DNA from 3 places in the Streptomyces sp. MST-110588 genome. Region 1 is predicted to be linked to each of the others. Evidence: riboswitches for the same ligand, from Rfam matches in the RefSeq annotation. Region 1 holds a riboswitch; each other region holds the start of a gene.

Region 1 (2,258 bases):
CAACATCTACAAGGACTTCCTCAAGCCGGGCGCCACCCCCGCCCAGGAGCACAAGGTCGCCAAACTCGTCTCGCTGCTGGTGAAGGTCGGCGCGCTGGTCTTCGTCCTGACCATGGACAAGACGGTCGCGATCAACTTCCAGTTGCTCGGCGGCATCTGGATCCTGCAGACCATGCCCGCGCTGGTCGGCGGCCTGTTCACCCGCTGGTTCCACCGCTGGGCCCTGCTGGCCGGCTGGGCGGCCGGCATGGTGTACGGCACGGCCGCGGCGTACGGGGTGGCCAGCCCCACCCAGAAGCACTTCGGCGGCTCCAGCACCGAGATCCCCGGGACCGGCGAGATCGGCTACATCGGCCTGACGGCCTTCGTCCTGAACGTCGTGGTGACCGTGGTCCTCACCCTCGTCCTGCGCGCCCTGAAGGCCCCGGCCGGCACCGACGAGACGCGCCCGGAGGACTACACCGCCGACGCGGGCGACCCCGGCGTCCAGGTCGACCTCCCGCCGGCCACAGCGGGAGTCCCGGCGGGCCACTGACCCGCGACCGCACCCGAACGGGCCGCCGCACCCAAGAGGTACGGCGGCCCGCCCCTGTGGACCAGGTGTCCCGCTACCGCCGCGCTCGTTCCACGGTTTCCGGATCACCGAGTGGGGCCCCGATGGCCGACGGAAGGCATCCGGAGCCAATACCGTCTCCCGGGTCACGGTCAACGCGCGCGAGGGCCGCCGCGTCCGCAATACGCCCGCTGCATCAGGCGCGGCCACATCGCCGCTCCGGCGCAACTGTGGGAATACCGCACCAAGACAGCAGGAAGTTCCCGGGAGAACGACACAAGATATGGGGCTGCGTGCGGGGCGCGGCACAAGATGTATGCTCGTGCTCGCTGTCGTCGCAGGGGAATCCGGTGCGAATCCGGAACTGTCCCGCAACGGTGTACGAGTGCGTATTTAAGCACCCGCGAGTCCGAGGACCTGTACGACGGTACGCCCGCGCCACCACCGGCGCGGCCGTTGACGTCCGGGCCTCGTGGGTTGGGCCGGTGGACGCTGCGCGGTGTGCCCGCGCCCCGGCACGTCCGGGAGCGCCGCCACGCCCGTACGCGCCCCGCGCCCCCTCCCTCAAGGCCCCCGCCGAGTGAGGGAGAGCAGCACGTGACCATCGCGCCAACGGAGCCCGCTTCAGCCGCCGAGGTCGACCGGCCCGCGAAGGCCACGGACGCCGCGCCCGGCCCCCAGGGACCGCAGGACGCCCGGACGGCCGGCGACGGGCCCGGCGCCGCGCTGCTGCGTACCCTCACCGACCTCACCGCCGACCTGACCGCCACCGACCCCGGAAAGGTCGCCGCCGCCGCGCTGCGGGGCCGCCACGCCGGCTCCGACGAGGCCGAGCTGAGGTCGCTGGCCATGGAGGCGGCGGCCGGCCTGATCGGTGACGAGCCGCAGTACTCCAAGCTCGCCGCCCGGCTGCTGACCCTGGCCATCGCGGAGGAGGCGGCCGAGGAGGGGGCGGTCGCCTTCTCCGCCTCCGTCGCCACCGGCCACCGCGAGGGCCTGATCGGCGACGAGACGGCCGCGTTCGTACGGACCCACGCGGCCCGACTGGACGCGCTGGTCGAGCAGGCGCTGGCGGACGGCGCGGACGACCGCTTCGGCTACTTCGGGCTGCGCACCCTGTACTCGCGCTACCTGCTGCGCCACCCGATCTCCCGCCGGGTCATCGAGACCCCGCAGCACTTCCTGCTGCGGGTGGCCTGCGGCCTGGCCGAGGACGACAGCGAGCGGGCGCTGGCGGACGTCGCCGAGCTGTACCGCCTGACCAGCACGCTGTCCTACCTGCCGTCCTCCCCCACGCTGTTCAACTCCGGCACCCGGCACCCGCAGATGTCCTCCTGCTATCTGCTGGACTCCCCGCTGGACGAGCTGGACTCGATCTACGACCGCTACCACCAGGTCGCCCGGCTCTCCAAGCACGCCGGCGGCATCGGCCTGTCCTACTCCCGGGTGCGCGCCCGCGGTTCGCTGATCCGCGGCACCAACGGGCACTCCAACGGCATCGTGCCGTTCCTGCGCACCCTGGACGCCTCGGTCGCGGCCGTCAACCAGGGCGGCCGGCGCAAGGGCGCGGCCTGCGTCTACCTGGAGACCTGGCACGCCGACATCGAGGAGTTCCTCGAACTGCGCGACAACACGGGCGAGGAGGCCCGGCGCACCCACAACCTGAACATCGCGCACTGGATCCCGGACGAGTTCATGCGCCGGG
Region 2 (2,258 bases), 1.4 Mb from region 1:
CACGGCGCGCCCGTACGTCCCCGTCCAGTACGCCAGCAGCTCCCCCGGCTCGTCGGCACGCAGGCACACCGCGTCCACCAGGCGGCGGTTGCCGCCGTGCAGCCCGGCGTCCAGCCGTGCCTTGACGGCTTCGGCGGCGGCGACCACCGACGCGGAGCGCATGCCTGCCTCACCGCGCAGCCAGGCCAGGAAGCCGGCGGTCCATTCGGCGTCCTGGACGGCCACGGTCCGCACCAGGGACCGGTACCGCTCGTCGCGCTCGCCGGCCTTCTCGTAGAAGGTCTGCTCACCGACCATGTTGACGACGGCCAGCAGGACCAGTTCGTCCTTCGCGGCCCGGGTGTACGCGGCGCCGCCCTCGTGGGTGACGGTGCCCGTGAAGCGCTTGAGGGCGCGGTTGAACTTGCTCATCTCTTCCCCCGGGTGGAGCGGTGTGTGGTGCGGTGGTGCGCGGAGCCGCTGAGGGAAGGCGCGAGGAGCGGACCGGGGCGCCCGAGATCGGAAGTCGGCGGCGGGCTGCGTGGGAAGCGAAGTAACCGCCGCCTGCGCACCGGGCGCTCCGGTGCCGTCGCGCCTCCCGAGATCAAGGCCGACGACGGCAGGTAAACGCCGTACCGCACACGGCGGAACGATTTCAGGAGTCGAACCCGAATCAGCACCGGAAGTAACCGTCGTCTTCGCACCGGGAGGTGCGTTCGTGGAAAGGAGCCTAGAAGGCCCGCCCCGCGTCGTCACCCGAATTAATCAGCCCCCGCCGGCCGCCGGGCCCGTCGCGGCCGTGGCCGTCGCGACACCCGCCCGTCACACCGGGGTTGTACGCTGCCAAGCGCAGTCGGTTCGCCCCGTCCGCCAGGCGGGAGCGTCGTAAGAGGGAATCCGGTGGAAATCCGGAACTGCCCCGCAGCGGTGAGTGGGAACGACCGCCGTCATACGCACTGGACGCGAGTCCGGGAAGCGACGGCCAGTAGGTGCCCGGCCCCAGGAGGCCGGGCGTGCCCGCGAGTCCGAAGACCTGCCACTGCCCGTGCGCCCGCCGGGTGCGCGGTGGACCGTGACCTCGTGGGCGGGTCGGCGGCGGGAGCGTACGGGACGGTCTCCTCTTCCCGTGCCCTTCCGGTGCCCGCACGGCGCTCCGCGGGGTCGCTTCAGGACTCGCGAAGGAGAGTTCCGTGACCCAGGCATCACCGAACGGGCGCCGGGCGCCGGCCCCGGCCGCGCTGGCCACCCTCCACGGCTATCCCCGGCAGGGGCCGGGCCGGGAGCTGAAGAAGGCCGTCGAGGGCTACTGGTCCGGCGGTACCGACGCCGGGCGACTGCTGGAGACCGCGCGGGAGCTGCGGGCCGGCGTACGGGCCGAACTGCGGGCCGCGGGCGTCGAGGAGATTCCCACCGGTGACTTCTCGCTGTACGACCATGTGCTGGACACCGCCTGGATGGTGGGCGCCGTCCCGGCCCGGCACCGCGCCGCGGCCACCGGCGGCCTCGACACCTACTTCGCGATGGCGCGTGGCACCGCCGAGGCCGAACCGCTGGAGATGACCAAGTGGTTCGACACCAACTACCACTACCTGGTGCCGGAGTTGAGCGCGGGCACGGTCTTCACCGCCGACTCCCGCAAGCAGGTGGCGGAGTACACCGAGGCGCGGCGGGAGGGGCTGCGGGCCCGTCCCGTACTGCTGGGCCCCGTCAGTTTCCTGCTGCTGGCCAAGCCCGCGCCGGGCACCGACCCGCACTTCGAGCCGCTGACGCTGCTGGACCGGCTGCTGCCGGTCTACGCGTCCGTACTGGCCGATCTGCGGGCCGCCGGGGCGCGGTGGGCGCAACTGGACGAGCCGGTGCTCGTCCAGGACCAGCCCCGGTCGGTGCTGTCCGCCACCGCCCGCGCCTACCGGTTCCTGGGCGCCGCCGCCGACCGGCCCAAGCTGCTGGTGGCCTCCTACTTCGACGCGCTGGGCGAGGCGCTGCGCCCGCTGGCCGACTCGCCCGTCGAGGGCCTGGCGATGGACTTCACCGGCCCCGCCGCGGCCGACGTGGACGCGCTCGCCGCGATCGGCGGCCTGCCGGGCAAGCGGCTGGTGGCGGGCGTCGTGGACGGCCGCAACGTCTGGGCAGCGGACCTGGAGAAGGCCCTGGGAACGCTCGCCACCCTGCTCGGGCTGGCCGGGCGGGTGGACGTCGCGCCCTCCTGCTCGCTGCTGCACGTCCCGCTGGACGTCACCGCCGAACGCGACCTGGACCCGCAGATCGCCCGCTGGCTG
Region 3 (2,258 bases), 2.0 Mb from region 1:
AGGAAATGGCCGCGGTGCGGGAACGGCCGCCGTGCGGGAGGAGGCCGCGATGGGGGAGGAGGGGGACGGGGAGCCGGGCCGGGCTCCGGGCGCGGCGCCGGGGGCGACTCCGCTGCGTACGCTCCTGCTCCAGGCGGGCGCGGCGGTCGGGGCGCAACTGTCACTGCTGGCTGCGCTGTTGTACTACTTCGGGTGGGTGCGCAGTGCGGCGCGGGCCTCCTACTTCGGCTTCGCCGAGAGCCACCTGGCGCCTTCCGCGCAGTGGTACATGCTCAGCAGCGTGCCCGCCCTGTACGAGCCGTTCCTCGTGGCCTCGGGGACGCTGCTGCTGTGGCGGATCGGTGACCCGCTGCTCGTACGGACGCTGACCGCCCGGCCACGCGCCCGGCGGCTGTGCTGCGCCGGGCTGGTGGCGGCCCTGCCCGCCGTCCCCCTGGCGCTGTGGGCGATGACCCGCCTCTCGCCCGGGTGGTGGGAGCTGGCGCTGCCCGCCTCGCTGACCGCCGGGGTGCTGCTGGCGTCCTACGGGTGCGCGCTGTGGTCCCGTACGAGTACCGGGACGGGCGCCGACCCGGCCTGGACGCTGTGGCCCGCGTCGATGGGGCTCTACGCCGTCGGGCTGGTGGTGGTGCTGGTCTTCTGGACGGTGGGCGCCTTCGCCTCCGTCGAGGGCCGTGGCTCGGCGATGCGTATGGCGGCCACGCTCGAACACCACCTCGGCGTAGTCGTCTACAGCGCCCAGGACCTGCGGCTGTCGGCCCCCGGCGTCGATGTCACCTTCTACCCGGACCGGGGCGCGTACCACTACCGCTACCAGGGGCTGAAGTTCTACGCCTACGCCAACGGCAAGCTGTTCCTGCTGCCGCGCGGCTGGACGTACGACCGGCCGCAGACGATCGTCCTGCCGGACCGTGAGGGCCTGCGGGTCGAGTACGTCGGCCCATGAGGCGGTCGGTGCGGGCCCCGGGCAGGCCGAACCCGGCTGCGGCCTGCAAAGGGCGCGCACCTGGGCCCGCGCCTTGGCCTCATGCCTGGGCCCGCGCGGACCATGGCAGCACGCGCATTGGCGTGCCGGGTGATGTCCTGTCGGGTCATGCCGTGCCGGGTCATGCCGTGCCGGGTCATGCCGTGCCGGGTCATGTCGTGTAGCGGTGGCCGGAGTCACAGCGGCGGCTCTGGCCGTAACCGAGCGGCCGGGCTTAGTCTTTGGCGTGTTCCGCCTGTGGGCGGAGTGACAACTTCATGCGTACGCGACTGGGGAAAGCCGGTGGGAATCCGGCGCTGACCTGCAACCGTGTGCGGCGCGATCACCGCGCCGCGAGTCGGACCGCCCGGCGCGCCACGTGAACCGCTTCTCACTGTCATGGTCCGCAGCGTGGAGCCCTGAGCCCTCCGGTTCTTCGGCCCCTGCCGCTTCCTCTCGGAACGCGCGTCAGGGGTTTGTCGCGCGGCAGGGGTGTGTCCAGGGGCCCGGTGCGGCCCCGGAACCGAAGGGCACCCTTGCGATGACCGGTGCGATACGCGCGTTAGCCGCCGCCCTGGCCGTGCTGGCGGCGGCGGTCGGCGCGGGGCTCGCCCTGCCGGGAACGGCCGCCGCGGTGGACACCGGCCGGGGCCGGGCGGGCTTCTGCCCCGGCACCAACGGCGTGACCGTCGTCGTCGACTTCCGCGAACTGGGCGGCAGCGTCATCGTGCGGTGCGCCGTCGGCCGCCAGTCCACCGGGCTCGCCGCCCTCAAGGCCGCCGGCATCCGGGTCACCGGGACCAACCGGTGGGGTGAGGCGTTCATCTGCCGTCTGGAGAACAAGCCGGGGCCGGAGCGCGAAACCTGCATCGACACCCCGCCGACCCGGGCCTATTGGTCGTACTGGCATGCGCCCAACGGCGGCCGGTGGACCTACAGCCAGTACGGCGCCACCTACCGTACGCCGCCCGCGGGCAGCTTCGAGGGCTGGTCGTTCTCCCTGAACCGGGACGAGGGCGGGGCACCCGCGCCCCGTATCGCCCCCAGGCGGCCGGCACCCGCACCGGCGCCGGGGGACGGCGACGGCGGTAGTGGCGGTGGCGGCACCCAGGGTGGCGGCCAAGGCGGAAACAGCGGCAGCAGTGGCGGAAGCGGCGCGAGCGGCGGGAGCGGCGGAGGCAGCGATTCCGGTACGTCGGCGGGCGACGGCTCCCCGGCCGGCGGCACCGGTACGTCGTCCGCGGGCAACGGCGACGACTCGTACGGACGCCGGGAGCCGGGCCGTACGACAGAC

What was found. A riboswitch is a leader RNA that binds a small molecule or an ion and turns the genes downstream of it on or off. The one in region 1 is predicted to bind cobalamin.
Region 2: another riboswitch for cobalamin. It lies ahead of metE (5-methyltetrahydropteroyltriglutamate--homocysteine S-methyltransferase); the one in region 1 lies ahead of KGS77_RS11070 (ribonucleoside-diphosphate reductase subunit alpha).
Region 3: another riboswitch for cobalamin. It lies ahead of KGS77_RS20230 (hypothetical protein); the one in region 1 lies ahead of KGS77_RS11070 (ribonucleoside-diphosphate reductase subunit alpha).

The regions. Positions count from the first base shown of each region.
Region 1 covers NZ_CP074380.1:2,541,747-2,544,004, forward strand. The annotation lists gene KGS77_RS11065 (sodium:solute symporter) at 1-535, shown strand, start outside; cobalamin riboswitch at 859-993, shown strand; gene KGS77_RS11070 (ribonucleoside-diphosphate reductase subunit alpha) at 1,151-2,258, shown strand, end outside.
Region 2 covers NZ_CP074380.1:1,148,033-1,150,290, forward strand. The annotation lists gene KGS77_RS05215 (TROVE domain-containing protein) at 1-411, opposite strand, end outside; cobalamin riboswitch at 866-1,014, shown strand; gene metE (5-methyltetrahydropteroyltriglutamate--homocysteine S-methyltransferase) at 1,170-2,258, shown strand, end outside.
Region 3 covers NZ_CP074380.1:4,586,298-4,588,555, forward strand. The annotation lists gene KGS77_RS20225 (hypothetical protein) at 50-946, shown strand; cobalamin riboswitch at 1,196-1,354, shown strand; gene KGS77_RS20230 (hypothetical protein) at 1,506-2,258, shown strand, end outside.